Regions from separate parts of the Streptomyces sp. IBSNAI002 genome, predicted to be linked through region 2. Evidence: predicted binding sites of a transcription regulator. Region 2 holds the regulator's gene; each other region holds the start of a gene.
The links. The regulator HrcA, encoded in region 2, represses chaperone genes, less so after heat shock. The targets are predictions, from matches to a motif close to TTNGCACTCNGNNNNNCNGAGTGCNAA.

Region 1: the regulator HrcA is predicted to act here: its motif matches at 1,812-1,838, upstream of groL (chaperonin GroEL).
Region 3: the regulator HrcA is predicted to act here: its motif matches at 3,088-3,114, upstream of groES (co-chaperone GroES).

The regions. Positions count from the first base shown of each region.
Region 1 is NZ_JBQPXG010000002.1:4,894,221-4,899,936, forward strand. It holds gene thrC (threonine synthase) at 1-799, shown strand, start outside; gene ACTVZO_RS23750 (MoaD/ThiS family protein) at 837-1,112, shown strand; gene ACTVZO_RS23755 (cold-shock protein) at 1,495-1,701, shown strand; gene groL (chaperonin GroEL) at 2,006-3,628, shown strand; gene ACTVZO_RS23765 (GNAT family N-acetyltransferase) at 3,698-4,147, opposite strand; gene ACTVZO_RS23770 (phosphoribosylanthranilate isomerase) at 4,175-4,798, shown strand; gene ACTVZO_RS23775 (beta-glucanase) at 4,868-5,611, shown strand; gene ACTVZO_RS23780 (alanine/glycine:cation symporter family protein) at 5,701-5,716, shown strand, end outside.
Region 2 is NZ_JBQPXG010000002.1:3,057,737-3,063,452, forward strand. It holds gene ACTVZO_RS14865 (histidine triad nucleotide-binding protein) at 1-261, opposite strand, end outside; gene ACTVZO_RS14870 (16S rRNA (uracil(1498)-N(3))-methyltransferase) at 363-1,106, opposite strand; gene ACTVZO_RS14875 (nitronate monooxygenase) at 1,103-2,194, opposite strand; gene dnaJ (molecular chaperone DnaJ) at 2,342-3,481, opposite strand; gene hrcA (heat-inducible transcriptional repressor HrcA) at 3,482-4,498, opposite strand; gene ACTVZO_RS14890 (MBL fold metallo-hydrolase) at 4,679-5,398, shown strand; gene ACTVZO_RS14895 (DUF3097 domain-containing protein) at 5,433-5,716, shown strand, end outside.
Region 3 is NZ_JBQPXG010000002.1:5,216,793-5,222,508, reverse strand. It holds gene ACTVZO_RS25385 (SDR family NAD(P)-dependent oxidoreductase) at 1-17, shown strand, start outside; gene ACTVZO_RS25380 (ester cyclase) at 119-808, shown strand; gene groL (chaperonin GroEL) at 874-2,502, opposite strand; gene groES (co-chaperone GroES) at 2,636-2,944, opposite strand; gene ACTVZO_RS25365 (hypothetical protein) at 3,201-3,800, shown strand; gene ACTVZO_RS25360 (hypothetical protein) at 3,850-4,287, shown strand; gene ACTVZO_RS25355 (response regulator transcription factor) at 4,311-4,991, shown strand; gene ACTVZO_RS25350 (sensor histidine kinase) at 4,984-5,716, shown strand, end outside.

The sequences.
Region 1 (5,716 bases), 1.8 Mb from region 2:
CCGGGCCGGCTTCCGCTCCTGCGTGTTCATCCCGCACGACCTGGAGCAGGGCAAGGTCGTCATGGCCGGTGTCTACGGCGGCGACCTCGTGGGCATCGAGGGCAACTACGACGACGTGAACCGCTTCTGCTCCGAGCTCATCGGCGACCCGCTGGGCGAGGGCTGGGGCTTCGTCAACGTCAACCTGCGCCCGTACTACGGCGAGGGCTCCAAGACCCTGGCGTACGAGATCTGCGAGCAGCTCGGCTGGCAGCTGCCCGACCAGATCGTCATCCCGATCGCGTCCGGCTCGCAGCTGACGAAGATCGACAAGGGTCTGCAGGAGCTGATCAAGCTCGGTCTCGTCGAGGACAAGCCGTACAAGATCTTCGGCGCCCAGGCCGAGGGCTGCTCCCCGGTCTCCTCCGCCTTCAAGGCCGGTCACGACGTGGTCCGGCCGCAGAAGCCGAACACCATCGCCAAGTCCCTGGCGATCGGCAACCCGGCGGACGGCCCGTACGTCCTGGACATCGCGCGGCGCACCGGCGGCTTCGTCGAGGACGTCAACGACGAGCAGGTCGTCGAGGCCATCAAGACCCTCGCGCAGACCGAGGGCATCTTCGCCGAGACCGCGGGCGGCGTGACCGTCGGCGTCACGAAGAAGCTCATCGAGAACGGGCAGCTCGACCCGACGCTGACCACCGTCATCCTGAACACCGGCGACGGCCTCAAGACCCTGGAGGCGGTGGCCGCGGACAGCGGGCAGACCGCCACCATCCGCCCGAGCCTGGACGCGTTCCGCGCCGCCGGCCTCGCCTGACCCTCCCTCCCCGTACTACCGGAAAGGCAGTAGCGCCATGAGCGTCAACGTCCGCATCCCCACCATCCTGCGCACCTACACCGGCGGTCAGGCCGAGGTCCCGGCCGAGGGTGCCACCCTGGCCGAGGTCATCGAGTCCCTGGAGAAGAACCACCCGGGCATCGCCGCGCGCGTCCTGGACGACCAGGGCAAGCTGCGCCGCTTCGTCAACGTCTACGTGAACGACGACGACGTGCGCTTCGAGGGCGGGCTGCAGGCGGCGACGCCGGACGGCGCGGGCGTCTCCATCATTCCCGCCGTCGCCGGCGGCTGACACGCGAAACCGTAATTACCCCCTCCGTTAATAAGCGGAGGGGGTAATTCTGTTTGATTGGGCGCGGTAGAGTTGGGGAAGTCCCCTCCGCTGCTCATGCCGGGCGCATATGAACGGCTCGCGTCAGGGTCGACATCGGGTCAATGTGCAAGCGCGGTATGGGGCATTGGCGAGATATGCCGGGCCCGAGTTGCCCTGGAATATGCCAGATTTTCACTCTATTTCTATGTTTCCCCGTGTCCAGAATTCTCGTCGGATTGACCTGTTGCAGACAGCACCGGCGCGGATACATTCAGCCTCGGTCGACGCGTTCCGACGCAAGTGATGACCCGGGACCGCGAAGTGCGTTCCTGCGCAAGGGCCAGTAATAGGGGAGTTAGGCATGGCTCAGGGCACCGTCAAGTGGTTCAACGCGGAGAAGGGCTACGGCTTCATCGCGGTCGACGGTGGTGCGGATGTGTTCGTCCACTACAGCGCCATCCAGATGGACGGGTACCGCACCCTTGAAGAGGGTCAGCGGGTCGAGTTCGAGATCTCGCAGGGCCAGAAGGGTCCGCAGGCGGACATGGTCAAGCTCGCACTCGGCTAGTCCCGGCGCGATCGACCGCCCACGCGTACAGGAGGGGCCCACATCCCGGACACGGGATGTGGGCCCCTCGCGTGTCTCCGGTGCGTTCACCGGGGTGTTCCCCCAAGCCGCTTGCACTCGCGGGGGTCGAGTGCTAATCATTGGCGTTAGCACTCTCCACGTGAGAGTGCTACTGAAACGAGGACCGGGTCGGTGAGGCCCGCAGCGTCCGGCGGGAAGGAACCGCCGGGCACGCAGGCCGTCCGTCGCGGGCGCGGGCGCGGTCCTGGGAGCAATCCACCGCTGTCCGGGAGGACCACTTCAGATGGCCAAGATCATTGCGTTCGACGAGGAGGCCCGGCGCGGTCTCGAGCGTGGGATGAACCAGCTCGCCGACGCCGTCAAGGTCACCCTTGGCCCCAAGGGTCGCAACGTCGTCCTTGAGAAGAAGTGGGGCGCCCCCACGATCACCAACGATGGTGTCTCCATCGCCAAGGAGATCGAGCTCGAGGACCCGTACGAGAAGATCGGCGCCGAGCTGGTCAAGGAAGTCGCCAAGAAGACGGACGACGTCGCCGGCGACGGTACGACCACCGCCACCGTGCTCGCCCAGGCGCTCGTCCGCGAGGGCCTGCGCAACGTGGCGGCCGGCGCCAACCCGATGGCCCTCAAGCGTGGCATCGAGAAGGCCGTCGAGGCCGTCTCGGGCGCCCTGCTCGAGCAGGCGAAGGATGTCGAGACCAAGGAGCAGATCGCTTCGACGGCCTCCATCTCCGCCGCCGACACCCAGATCGGCGAGCTCATCGCCGAGGCCATGGACAAGGTCGGCAAGGAAGGCGTCATCACCGTCGAGGAGTCGCAGACCTTCGGTCTGGAGCTCGAGCTCACCGAGGGCATGCGCTTCGACAAGGGCTACATCTCGGCGTACTTCGCCACCGACATGGAGCGTATGGAGGCGTCGCTCGACGACCCGTACATCCTGATCGTCAACTCCAAGATCGGCTCGGTCAAGGACCTGCTGCCGCTCCTGGAGAAGGTCATGCAGTCCGGCAAGCCGCTGCTGATCATCGCCGAGGACGTCGAGGGCGAGGCCCTGTCGACCCTGGTCGTCAACAAGATCCGCGGCACCTTCAAGTCCGTCGCCGTCAAGGCCCCGGGCTTCGGCGACCGCCGCAAGGCCATGCTCGGCGACATCGCCATCCTCACCGGTGGCACGGTCATCTCCGAGGAGGTCGGCCTCAAGCTCGAGAACGCCGGTCTCGACCTGCTCGGCCGCGCCCGCAAGGTCGTCATCACCAAGGACGAGACCACCATCGTCGACGGTGCCGGTGACAGCGACCAGGTCCAGGGCCGCGTCAACCAGATCCGCGCCGAGATCGAGAACTCCGACTCGGACTACGACCGCGAGAAGCTCCAGGAGCGCCTCGCGAAGCTGGCCGGCGGCGTGGCCGTCATCAAGGCCGGCGCCGCGACCGAGGTCGAGCTCAAGGAGCGCAAGCACCGCATCGAGGACGCCGTTCGCAACGCGAAGGCGGCCGTCGAGGAGGGCATCGTCGCCGGTGGCGGCGTGGCCCTGCTCCAGGCCTCCGCGGTCTTCGAGAAGCTCGAGCTCACGGGCGACGAGGCGACCGGCGCCAACGCCGTGCGCCTGGCCCTCGAGGCCCCGCTCAAGCAGATCGCCGTCAACGGTGGTCTCGAGGGTGGCGTCGTCGTCGAGAAGGTCCGCAACCTGCAGATCGGCTGGGGCCTGAACGCCGCGACCGGCGAGTACGTCGACATGATCGCCGAGGGCATCATCGACCCGGCGAAGGTCACGCGCTCCGCGCTGCAGAACGCCGCGTCGATCGCCGCGCTGTTCCTGACGACCGAGGCCGTCATCGCCGACAAGCCCGAGAAGGCCGGTGCCCCCGCGGGCGGCGGCATGCCGGGTGGTGACATGGACTTCTGATCGGCCCCTGGCTGATCGGCTGTTCTCGAACGAGGGCGGCACCCCCGCGGGGGTGCCGCCCTCGGGCGTTCACGGACCTCCGTCAGACACCCGCTGGAGCTGCTTGAGGAAGTACACGTCCTCGTGGCCGCCCGGGAAGCCCGGCACCCGGGCCGTCTCCACATAGCCGTGCCGGGCGTAGAAAGCCGGCGCCTGGAAGGTGAAGGACGAGACCAGGATGCTCGCGCAGCCCCGGCGGCGCGCCTCCGCCTCCGCCGCGGCCAGCAGCCTGCCGCCCCAGCCGCCGCCCCGGCTGTCCTCCCGTACCCAGGTCATCCCGATGCCCGCCCGGTCGCCCCAGCTCCAGCCGCTCAGTCCGGCGACGAGCGCGCCGTCCGCGTCCGTGATCCGCACGGTGAACTCGGACTGCTCCTGTCCCGGCGTCGCCGCCTGGTTGAAGGCGTCCAGCTCCTTGCTCAGCCGCTCGTCGAGTCCGGCATCCGGACCCCCTGTGATGATCTCCACCCCGTTGTCGTCCATCCGGCCATTCTGAGGTTGACTACCGGTATGACGGAACCGTTCATCAAGATCTGCGGGCTGCGCACCGCGCAGGACGTCGACGTGGCCGTCGGCGCCGGAGCCCGGGCCGTCGGCTTCGTCTTCGCCCCCGGCAGCCCCCGTACCGTCGACGCCGCCACCGCGCGCGCACTGGCCGCACGGGTGCCCGACGGGGTGCTCACCGTCGGGGTGTACCGCGGCCAGCCGCTCGACGAGGTGCGGCGGCTCACCGAGGAGAGCGGGGTGCGCGCCGTACAGCTCCACGGGGACGAAGGACCGGAGTACTACGAGGAACTGCGCGCGCCCGGCCGGACCCTGATCCGGGCCACCGCGCGTCAGGTCGCGCGCTGCGGGGAACTCGGCGAGGACCTGCTGCTGCTCGACGCCCCCGACCCCGGCTCCGGCATGCCGTGGAACTGGGGCTCCGCGGAGTTCACCCCGCCCGAAGGGCGCTGGCTGCTCGCGGGCGGGCTCACCCCGGCCAACGTCCGCGAAGCCGTCGAGACCACCGGCGCCTGGGGCGTGGACGTCTCCAGCGGAGTGGAGCGGGAGCGCGGGGTGAAGTCCCCGGAGCTGATCCGCGCCTTCATCGAGGCCGCCCGCGGAACGGCAACGGCACCCACTGCTCGCTGAGCGTGTTCATGTGATTACTCCGAGCGAGAACGCGTGCGTGACCCGCGCCGGCCGGGGCAGAACGTCCCCATGGTCACGGACACGCTCGCCTGGCTGCGGCGCCTGACGCGCCGCCTCGCCCCGGGCGGTGGGGACGATCGCGGACCGCTGCTGCCCGCGCCCCGCCGCACCCCCGTCTTCACCGCCGACTTCGCCTCCACCACCCAATGGGTCGCCGGCCGTTCCTGGGCCTATCCCGACGGCGGCCCCACCAACCCGGGCGACAACAAGCTCGACCACCTCGTCGCCGACCCCGCCTACGGCCGCGGCGGCGTCTTCCGGGCGACGCCCCGCCCCGACGGGAACTGGGACACCGGCCTGCTCACCACCGAGGGCAGCGACGAGGAGTTCGCGCTGCGCACCGGCGACGTGCTGGAGGCGCGGGTCAAACTGCCCGTGGAGGTGGGGGCCTGGCCCGCGATCTGGACCTGGCGGGACGGCGGCCAGGAGATCGACGTCTTCGAGTACCACCCCGACAACCCCGACCTGCTGGAGTTCTCGAACCACGTCCGCGAGGGCCACCGCTACCACCGCGACCCGTCGGTCCGGCCAGGGGCCTGGGTCGACCTCAAGGTCGAGTTCGGCAGGAACTCGGTCGTCTGGTGGGTCAACGGCGCCCGCGTGTACGCCGACCGCAAGGGCGTGGGCCGGTCCTGGTGGGCGTACCTCATCGTGAACCTGTCCGTGTCGGCGGGCCGCTACCACCCGGCACCCGGCCCGGGCGTGACGGAAATGGCCTACGAGGTCTCGCGGCTGCGCGTGTACCGGCGCTGAACCCGGCCGCGCCGACACAGGCCTTCGGGCCCGCCCGGAGTGGACCAACGTCCCTGTCCAGGGGCCTTCCGCCTCGGAAGACTTCGGGGATGGACACCCTCGACT
Region 2 (5,716 bases):
GTACCCGTGGTCGGCGAGCTTCTCGTCGGCGGCGATGCGGCCTGCCTCGGCGAGGAGGTCGGCGGTGACGGCTGGTTCGGCCGCCGCCAGCGAGGCCGCGTCGGGGTAGTGCACCTTGGGGATGACCAGGACGTGCGTCGGCGCCTGCGGGTTGATGTCCCGGAAGGCGAAGGTCGTGTCGGTCTCCCGGACCACGGTCGCCGGGATGCTCCCCGCGACGATCTTGCAGAACAGGCAGTCGGCCTGCGGTTCCCCGGCCATCGCTTCGCCTCCGTGTCGTTGATCGCTCCGGGCATCGTATCCCCGGACCGCGTACGGGACTCCGCGGCCTGCGCCCCTGAGCCGGCGGCCGTGCGCGGGGGTCAGCTCCAGCGGCCGGTGCGGGCCAGCAGGACCGCCGTCGCCGCGGTGCCGACGGTCGAGGTGCGCAGGACCGAGCGGCCCAGCCGGTACGGGTGGGCACCCGCCCCGGCGAAGACGGCCAGCTCCTCCGGGGAGACCCCGCCCTCCGGACCGACCACCATCACGATGGACCCGGCCGCCGGGAGCTCGGCCCCGGCCAGGGCTTCGGATGGGGTGTCGCGGTCCTCGTGGAGGACCATCGCCAGGTCGGCGCCGGCCAGCAGCGCCGCCACCTGCTTGGTGGACAGGGCCTCGGCCACGTCCGGGAAGCGGACCCGGCGGGACTGCTTGCCCGCCTCGCGGGCGGTGGCCCGCCACTTGGCCAGGGATTTGGCGCCGCGGTCGCCGCGCCACTGCGTGATGCACCGCGAGGCCTGCCAGGGCACGATCGCGTCCACGCCCGTCTCGGTCATGGTCTCCACGGCCACCTCGCCGCGGTCCCCCTTGGGCAGCGCCTGCACGACGGTGATCCGGACGGCCGGCTCGGCTTCCTCGAAGGCCCCCGACACGGTCAGCACCAGCCGGTCCTTGCCCTCCGCCGCCTTCACGACCGTTTCGGCCCAGCCGCCCCGGCCGTCCGTGAGGACCACCGCCTCGCCCGGATTCAGCCGCTTCACGGACACCGCGTGCCGGCCCTCCGGGCCGTCCAGGACGAACTCCGGTCCCGCCGGTACCTCTTCGACCACGAACACCGGGGCGGTCATGACGCACTCCTCATCTGCATTGCCTTCAACGTGCTCTGTGCCTCGGCCAGTTCGGCCGCCAGCACTTCCATCAGCTCCCCGGCGGGCAGCGCCCGCGCCAGCCGGTGCCCCTGGCCCGCCCACAGGGCCATGCCCTGCGGGTCCCCGGCCGCGGCGGCCGCCTTGCGCAGCCCCGAGGTCAGGTGGTGGATCTGCGGGTACGCGGCGGGGGCGTACGGCCCGTGCTCGCGCATGAACCGGTTGACCAGAACCCGCCCCGGCCGCCCGGAGAAGGCCCGGGTGAGCTCGGTGCGGACGAACAGCGGGTCCGTCAGCGCCTTCTTGTGCAGCGGGTCCGACCCCGACTCCGGGCAGGCCAGGAAGGCGGTGCCGAGCTGGGCCGCCGCCGCGCCCGCCGCGAGCAGCGCGGCGATCTGCGAGCCCCGCATCAGCCCGCCCGCCGCGATGATGGGGAGCGCGACGGCCTCCCGTACCTGGGCCACGAGCGCGAGCAGCCCCACCGACGCCGTGCCGTCGGCCTGCGGATCGTCCCGGTGCGTGGCCTGGTGCCCGCCGGCCTCGATGCCCTGGACGCAGACGGCGTCGGCCCCGGCCTCCTGCGCGCGGCGGGCCTCCTCGACGGAGGTCGCGGTGACGACGGAGTACGTACCGGCCTGGCGCAGGGAGGCCAGCACCGCCGGGGCGGGACAGCCGAAGGTGAAGGAGACGACCGGGACAGGGTCCTCGAGCAGGATGGCGAGCTTGGCGTCGTAGCCGTCGTCGCAGGTGCCGATGATGTCCTCGGCGGCCAGGGAGGTCTCGTACCAGCTCGCCTCGCCGGCCAGCTGCCCGCGGTAGGACTCGACGGCGGCCGGGTCCACGTGGCCGGTCTGCGGCATGAAGAGGTTCACCCCGAAGGGGCGCCGGGTGAGGGCGCGCACCTGCTTGATCTCCTGGTACATGCCGTCGGCGGTCTTGTACCCGCCGGCCAGGAAGCCCAGTCCGCCCGCCTCGCACACGGCGGCGGCGAGGGGCGGACAGGAGGCGCCGCCCGCCATGGGGGCCTGCACGATCGGGTATGCGCAGAGACCGTTCGGTGCCGAGGACATGCACTGCATCGTGCCATGTCCCGCTCAGGGGACCGAATCACGGCATTCGCCTGGCATAGTCCGCTTCCCGGTGCGGCCGGAACACATACGACGAGCCCGGCCGGGGGGCATCCCCGGCCGGGCTCGTCGATGAGAGGTCGCAGGCCGTCAGCGGCCGTTGAAGGCGTCCTTCAGGCGGCTGAACAGCCCCTGCTGGCCCGGCGCGAACTGGCCGGTCGGCCGCTCCTCGCCGCGCAGCTTCGCCAGCTGGCGCAGCAGTTCCTCCTGCTGGGCGTCCAGCTTGTTCGGGGTGGTCACCTCGACGTGGACGATCAGGTCGCCGCGTCCGCCACCGCGCAGGTGGGTGACGCCGCGCCCGTGCAGCGGGATCGACTGGCCGGACTGGGTGCCGGGCCGGATGTCGATCTCCTCCATGCCGTCCAGCGTCTCCAGCGGGCACTTGGTGCCCAGGGACGCCGCCGTCATCGGGATGGTCACCGTGCAGTGCAGGTCGTCCCCGCGCCGCTGGAAGACCGGGTGCGGCAGCTCGTGGATCTCCACGTACAGGTCGCCGGCGGGGCCGCCGCCGGGGCCGACCTCGCCCTCGCCCGCGAGCTGGATGCGGGTGCCGTTCTCGACACCGGCCGGGATCTTGACGGTGAGGCTGCGGCGGGACCGGACCCGGCCGTCGCCCGCGCACTCGGGGCACGGGGTCGGGACGACGGTGCCGAAGCCCTGGCACTGCGGGCAGGGGCGCGAGGTCATGACCTGGCCCAGGAAGGACCGGGTGACCTGCGAGACCTCGCCGCGGCCGCGGCACATGTCACACGTCTGCGCGGAGGTGCCGGGAGCGGCGCCCTCGCCCGAGCAGGTGGTGCAGACGACGGCCGTGTCGACCTGGATGTCCTTGGTCGTCCCGAAGGCCGCCTCGTCCAGCTCCAGGTCGAGGCGGATCATCGCGTCCTGGCCGCGCCGGGTCCGCGAACGCGGGCCGCGCTGCGAGGCCTGGCCGAAGAAGGCGTCCATGATGTCGGAGAAGTTGCCGAAGCCACCCGCTCCGAAGCCACCCGCGCCCGCGCCGCCGCCCGACGAGGACAGCGGGTCGCCGCCCAGGTCGTAGACCTGCTTCTTCTGCGGGTCCGAGAGCACCTCGTAGGCCGCGTTGATCTCCTTGAAGCGCTCCTGCGTCTTCGGATCCGGATTCACATCCGGGTGGAGTTCACGCGCGAGGCGCCGGAAGGCCTTCTTGATCTCGTCCTGCGATGCGTCGCGGCGCACGCCGAGAACGGCGTAGTAGTCCGTGGCCACTTACGACTCCGCCAGGATCTGTCCGACGTAACGTGCCACTGCGCGTACCGCTCCCATCGTTCCGGGGTAGTCCATGCGGGTCGGTCCGACCACGCCGAGTTTGGCGACCGTTTCGCCGCCCGAACCGTAACCGACCGAGACGACCGACGTGGAGTTCAGCCCCTCGTAGGCGTTCTCGTGCCCGATCCGTACGGCCATTCCCGACTCGTTGGCCTCGCCCAGCAGCTTGAGGAGCACGACCTGCTCCTCCAGCGCTTCGAGCACCGGCCTGATCGTCAGGGGAAAATCGTGTCCGAAGCGGGTGAGATTGGCGGTACCGCCGATCATCAGCCGCTCTTCGGCTTCCTCGACCAGGGTTTCGAGGAGCGTCGAGAGCACGGTGGACACCGTGCCCCGGTCGTCCGCCTCGAAGGACTCGGGGAGGTCCTGGACGAGCGGGGGCACGTCGGTGAACCGGCGCCCGACGACCCGGCTGTTGAGCCGGGCCCGCAGATCGGCCAGCGAGGTCTCCCCGAAGGGGCTCGGGCAGTCGATCAGCCGCTGTTCGACGCGCCCGGTGTCCGTGATCAGTACGAGCATCAGGCGCGCCGGAGCGAGCGAGAGCAGCTCCACGTGCCGGACGGTCGACCGGGTCAGGCTCGGGTACTGGACGACGGCGACCTGCCGGGTCAGCTGCGCGAGCAGCCGCACCGTCCGGCCGACCACGTCGTCGAGGTCCACGGCCCCGTCGAGGAAGTTCTGGATGGCCCGGCGCTCGGGCGTCGACAGCGGCTTGACCCCCGCCAGCTTGTCGACGAAGAGGCGGTAGCCCTTGTCGGTGGGGATCCGGCCGGCGCTGGTGTGGGGCTGGGCGATGTAGCCCTCCTCCTCCAGCACGGCCATGTCGTTGCGCACGGTGGCGGGCGAGACGCCGAGCCGGTGCCGCTCGGTGAGCGCCTTGGAGCCGACCGGCTCCTCCGTCCCGACGTAGTCCTGGACGATGGCGCGCAGCACTTCGAGTCTGCGTTCGCTGAGCATCGCGCACACCTCCAGCTGTGGTCCGTTGCCGTGTTCATTGCAAGCTAGGTCGTTGATGGCTCGGTCGTTGGAGCCCGGTCGTTGGCACTCTGGTCGCTCGAGTGCCAGAGATCCCCCGCTCAGTGTACGGCCGGGTAGTAAGACCCTGGCAAGGGAGGCCCGCCAGGGTAGCGTCGCGGCATGGACGTGCGTTGGGAAGAGGCGGGCTGGGAAAGGCTGACCGGGCGGACCGGGCGCCGGCGGCTTCCGGTGTGGGACTGCACCGTGGGACTGGTGGTGGGGGACGATTCCGTGCTCCTCGTCGACCCCGGTTCGTGTCTGCGCGAGGGCGCGCGGGTGCGGGCGGAGGCGGAACGGCTGACGGGCCGGCACGTGACCCATATCGCATTCACGCACGGACATTTCGACCACGTCCTGGGCGGGGCCGCCTTCTCCGGGGCCGAGGTGTTCGGAGCGGTCGGCCTGGACGCGCTGCTCGCCACCGGCCGCGAGGAGCTGCGCGGGGACGCGGTGCGCCACGGCCTGGCCGAGGCGGAGGCCGCGGAGGCGGTGGACCTGATGGTCTCTCCGAAGCACCTGGTGTCGGGCGAGTGGACGCTGGACCTGGGCGGGGTGCGGGTGCTGCTGGCCAATGTGGGTCCCGGGCACACGCGCCACGACCTGGCGGTCTTCGTGCCGGGCGAGCGCGAGACCGTGTTCTGCGGGGACCTGGTCGAGGAGTCGGGCGAGCCCTCGGCGGGCCCGGACGCGGTGCCCCGGCAGTGGCCCGCCGCCCTGGACCGGCTGCTGGCGCTGGGCGGGGACGACGCGCAGTACGTGCCGGGTCACGGAGCGGTGGTCTCCGCGGCCTTCGTGCGTGCGCAACGCGCCACACTGGCCGCTCGTTTCGGCGTGTCGTAGGCGTGTCCGCCGCGCCTCTCCTACGCTCGGCCGGATGCGCGAGTACTCCCCCGACCTGACCCCCCAGTGGAAGCGCCCCAAGGCCGTGCCGGAGGTGGCCGCGGAGCCCGATCTGGTGGTCGAGGCGGCCGGTACGGACTTCTGCGGGGCGGTGGTGGCCTGCGAGGCGGGCACGGTGACCCTGGAGGACCGCTTCGGCAAGCGGCGGGTGTTCCCGCTGGAGCCGCGCGGCTTCCTGCTGGACGGGGCCGTGGTCACCCTGGTCCGCCCCTCGCGCGCCCCCTCCGCGCCCCGCCGCACCGCCTCGGGCTCGCTCGC
Region 3 (5,716 bases), 2.2 Mb from region 2:
AGTACGGACCCCAGTGAGCGGCGACCCGCGACCCGCAGACCGGTAACTCGCCGGTAAACCCGCCAAATGGGTGAAATCTACTTAAAATGGACGTGTCCCATCCAGCCCGGGAGACGCCATGACATTCATACAGATAATCGATTACAAGACCAGTCGGCAGGACGACCTCAACCAGCTGCTCGACCGGTACGTCTCGCAGAGCCAGGGCAAGCGCACCGTCACCCACAGCATCGTGGGCAAGGACCGCGAGAACGAGAACCACTACGTGGACGTGGTCGAATTCCCCTCGTACGAAGAGGCCATGAGGAACTCTCAGCTCCCGGAGACGGACACGATGTTCCAGGAGATGGTGGCCCTGTGCGAGGGGATGCCGACCTTCACCAACCTCGACGTGGTCCGCGACGAGAGCATCAACAAGCACATGGTGAACCGGATGTTCGACGAGTGCATCACGAAGGGGAACCTCGACGTCCTCGACGAGATGGTCGCGGCCCGGTACATCGACCACGACACCATGAAGGACGTCTCCGTCGCAGGCCGCGACGCCGTGCGCGAGGACATCACGGCCTGGCGCGACGCGTTCGACTTCCGCTTCACCACGGACGCGCAGCTGGCCGAGGGCGACTACGTCACCACGGTGTGGAGCTGGGCCGGGACCCACAAGGGCGAGTTCCGGGGCATCGCACCGACCGGCAAGAAGTGCACCATGACCGGCACCACGACGTTCCGCTGCGAGGACGGGATGATCGCGGAGGGCTGGTGGCACGTGGACGCCATGGGCCTGATGCGCCAGCTGGGCGCCATCTAGCCCGCACACACGGGAAGGCCCCGCCCCGCGGATGCGGGACGGGGCCTTCCGAGCGCGGTGCTCGATCAGTGGCTGTGGCCGTGACCGTGGCCGTGGCCCGCGTCGGCCTCTTCCTCGGCCGGCCTCTCGACGACCAGGGTCTCGGTCGTGAGCAGCAGGGAGGCGATGGAAGCGGCGTTCTCCAGCGCGGAGCGGGTGACCTTCACCGGGTCGATGACGCCGGCCTTGACCAGGTCGCCGTACTCGCCGGTGGCGGCGTTGAAGCCCTGGCCCTTCTCGAGCTCGGCGACCTTCGAGGTGATGACGTAACCCTCGAGGCCGGCGTTCTCGGCGATCCAGCGCAGCGGCTCGACGGCGGCGCGGCGCACGACCGCGACACCGGTGGCCTCGTCGCCGGTCAGGCCGAGGTTGCCCTCGAGGACCTTTACGGCGTGGACGAGCGCGGAGCCACCGCCGGAGACGATGCCCTCCTCGACCGCGGCGCGGGTCGCCGAGATGGCGTCCTCGAGACGGTGCTTCTTCTCCTTGAGCTCCACCTCGGTGGCGGCGCCGACCTTGATGACGCAGACGCCGCCGGCGAGCTTCGCCAGGCGCTCCTGCAGCTTCTCGCGGTCCCAGTCGGAGTCCGTGGACTCGATCTCGGCCTTGATCTGGTTGACACGGCCGACGACTTCCTCGTGGCTGCCGCCACCGTCGACGATGGTCGTGTCGTCCTTGGAGATCGTGACGCGGCGGGCGGAGCCCAGTACGTCCAGACCGGCCTGGTCGAGCTTGAGGCCGACCTCCTCGGCGATGACGGTGGCACCGGTGAGGGTGGCCATGTCCTGCAGCATCGCCTTGCGGCGGTCACCGAAGCCCGGGGCCTTGACGGCCACCGCGTTGAAGGTGCCGCGGATCTTGTTGACGACCAGGGTCGACAGGGCCTCGCCCTCGACGTCCTCGGCGATGATCAGCAGCGGCTTCGAGGCGCCGGCCTGGATGACCTTCTCGAGCAGCGGCAGGAGGTCCTGGATGGAGGAGATCTTGCCCTGGTTGATCAGGATGTACGGGTCGTCGAGGACGGCCTCCATACGCTCCTGGTCGGAGACCATGTACGGCGAGAGGTAGCCCTTGTCGAAGGCCATGCCCTCGGTGAACTCCAGCTCCAGGCCGAAGGCGTTGGACTCCTCGACGGTGATGACACCGTCCTTGCCGACCTTGTCCATCGCCTCGGCGATGAGCTCGCCGACCTGCTGGTCCTGCGCGGAGAGCGCGGCCACGGCGGCGATGTCGGACTTGTCCTCGATCGGGCGGGCGGTCGCGAGGAGGTCCTCGGACACGGCCTTGACCGCGGCGTCGATGCCCTTCTTCAGGGCGGCCGGGGACGCGCCCGCGGCGACGTTGCGCAGACCCTCGCGGACCAGCGCCTGGGCCAGCACGGTGGCGGTGGTGGTGCCGTCGCCCGCGATGTCGTTGGTCTTGGTCGCCACCTCCTTCACGAGCTGCGCGCCCAGGTTCTCGTACGGGTCGTCCAGCTCGACCTCGCGCGCGATGGTGACGCCGTCGTTGGTGATGGTGGGGGCGCCGAACTTCTTGTCGATGACGACGTTGCGGCCCTTGGGGCCGATCGTCACCTTGACCGTGTCGGCAAGCTTGTTGACGCCGCGCTCGAGGGCGCGACGGGCGTCCTCGTCGAACTTCAGAATCTTCGGCATGGGAGCGGTTCAGTCCTCTCGTTGCGATCGGCCGCTCACCGCGACCGCCACCGCCTGGAACGAACTACGCCCCTCGCCGCCCGGCATCAGCAGGGTGACCAGGGGCGCAGCTCAAACAAAAACTTGAAGCGAATTACTTCTCGACGATCGCGAGCACGTCGCGAGCCGAGAGGACGAGGTACTCCTCGCCGCTGTACTTCACTTCGGTGCCGCCGTACTTGCTGTACAGCACGATGTCGCCGACGTTGACGTCCAGCGGGAGACGCTGGCCGTCCTCGAAACGGCCCGGGCCCACGGCGAGGACGACGCCCTCCTGGGGCTTCTCCTTCGCGGTGTCCGGGATGACCAGGCCGGAGGCCGTGGTCTGCTCGGCGTCGAGCGGCTGGACCACAATGCGGTCCTCGAGCGGCTTGATGGCAACCTTGGAGCTGGCGGTCGTCACGATCCGACCTCCCCCTTCGGAGATCCGGGGTTAACTGTCTGAGGTGGCGACCAGGTCGATCCGTCGTCGCGGGTGCCGGACCTGCCTGTCGCTGTGTTGGCACTCACCGGTGGCGAGTGCCAGGTGCGACACTATTCCGGCGATTAGCACTCGGTCAAGCGGAGTGCCAATTCTCGACGGTGCGCGTTGCGCGGCGGGGCCCCCGGAACCGGCGAAAACCCGGCGCACGGGCGTTCGATCTCATTACTCTCCCGCCATGACCAGGACAAACTCCGGCGTGCGTCCGCGCCACCTCGTACCGATCGCCGTCGGCCTGGCGGCCGGGATCTACATGCTGTCGGGCTCCGTACCGCGGCTGGCGGCCCAGGCGGCCGGGGTGGAGGGCACCTTCCTCGCCTCGCGGTGCGTGGCGGAACAGGACTCGGACGGGGACGAACACTGGATGTGCGAGGGGTCGTTCGCGGCCGGCGACGGATCGTTCACGATCCCGCGGGTCGAGGTCGACACCAGTTTCGACTCCCGGCCGGACGGGCCGCGGACCGCCTTCGTCCTCGGGCCGTCCGCCGGCACGGCCGTGCAGCCCGGCGTCCTGGTCTGGCTGGGGCCGGGGGCGGTGGGGGTGCTCTCCCTCGTGTTCCCGGTGTGGGCCGTGGGCGCGGCCTCCCGGGACGCGCTGGCGCGGAGGCGGGAGCGGGCGCCCGGGGCGGAGGGGGCATCGGGGGCGGAGGAGGTGCCCGGGGCGGAGGGGGCATCGGGGGCGGAGGAGGTGCCCGGGGCGGAGGGGGTGCCCGGGGCGGAGGGGGTGCCCGGGGCCGCGGCCGGCGCCTCGGCCGGGCAGGCGCGGAGCGCGCGGTGAGTACCCGTACTCAGGCGCCCGGCCCCGTCCCGGCGCGATACTGCGCGCCATGACGACACAGTCGCGGCGGCCCCTCCACTGGACGGCGGACATCGTGCTGGCCATCTTCACCGGCACACTGGTGGCCTCGGTGCTGGTCGCGGGGGTCCTGTGGGCCTCCCTCGCGGCGTTCGGCCTGATCATGCCCTTCGCGCCCGAGGGCTCCCACTGGCAGGGGATTCCGCTCACCGTCGAGGCGTACGTGTTCCTCGGCGCCATGTGCTTCGTGTGCGCCGGGACCGCCTTCGGTTTCGCCTGGCGGCGCGCGTGGTTCTCGGCTGCCGTGCACAGTGCGATCTTCGCCCTGGTCATCGGGACGCTGCTGATGATGGTGATCACCTCGTACCGGGCGGCGTCCCCGCAGGAGACCGGCCCGGACCCCGCGTCCACGGGCTCGGGCCACGTGTGCCGCAGCGGCGGCGACAGCAGCGAGTGCCCGGGCGGCTGAGCCCGATATGTAACGCTTGGGCCGTGCGCATCCTCGTGGTCGAAGACGAAGAGGGCCTCGCCGAATCCCTGCGGCGCGGCCTGTCCGCCGACGGCCACCTGGTCGAGGTCGCGCACGACGGCCACCGCGGCCTGGACCTCGCCCTCGCGGGCGGCCCGTACGACGTGGTCCTCCTCGACCTGATGCTCCCGGGCATGAGCGGCTACGAGATCTGCACCCGCATGCGCGCCCACGGCGACACCACCCCGGTGCTGATGCTGACCGCCCGGGACGGCGAGTACGACGAGGCCGAGGGCCTGGACTCGGGGGCCGACGACTACCTCACCAAGCCGTTCTCCTTCGTCGTCCTCGCCGCCCGGATCCGGGCACTGGCCCGCCGCGCGGGCGGCCCGGACCGCAGCACCCTCCAGGCCGGCGACCTCTTCCTCGACCCGCAGGGCCGCCGCTGCCGCCGCGGCTCCCACGACATCGAGCTCACCGCCCGCGAACTGGGCGTACTGGCCTGTCTGATGGAGCAGCCCGGGCGGGCCGTCGCCAAGCAGGACATCCTCGACGAGGTCTGGGACACCCCGCACGGCATCGACCCGAACATCGTCGAGGTGTACGTCTCCTCGCTGCGCAGGAAGATCGACGCGCCGTTCGGCCGCCGCTCGATCCTCACCGTGCACGGGACCGGCTACCGGATGGCCCCGGACGGTGGCTAGCACCGTCCGCGCGCGTACGGCGATGGCCGCGGCCCTCGCGATGGCCGCCGTGCTGGCCACCGGCGGGCTGTGGCTGTACGCCCTGCTGCGGGCCAACCTGCTCGACAACACCACCGGGCGGACCGAGCTCGCCGCCCGCAAGGTCGCCGCCCAGGTCGACAGCCGGACCCTGCCGCCCGGCGGGCGGCTGCCCGCGCCCGAACGCGGCGTGGACCTGGTCCTCGTACGGGACGCCCAGGGGCGCACGGTGGCGACCAGCGGCGATCCGGCGGACGTCCCGGACCTCGGCGGGCTGGGGCCCGGGGGCGGTTCGGGCGGGGGTTCGGGCGGCGGGTCGGGGGAGGACTCCCGGTCGGCCGTGCTGCCGCCCGCGCGCCCCGGCGGGGAGCGGCGCGTGGCGGTCGCGGTGGAGGCGGCCGGTCCGCCGGGCGCGCACGACCCGCACACCGTGTACGCCGTGACCGTGCTGGGCGACGTCGACGACGCGACCGGGGCCGTCGCCGTCGGGCTGCTGGCGGGCGCGCCCCCGCTGATCGCCTTCGCCGCGGGCCTGGCCTGGTGGGTGACCGGGCTCGCGCTGCGCCCGGTGACCGCCATCCGCAACGAGCTGGAAGCGGTCACCGCGAGCGAGCTGGACCGGCGGGTGCCGGACCCGGGCGGGGCGGACGAGATCGCGCAGCTGGCCCGGACCGTCAACGGCACCCTGGACCGGCTGGAGCGCGCCG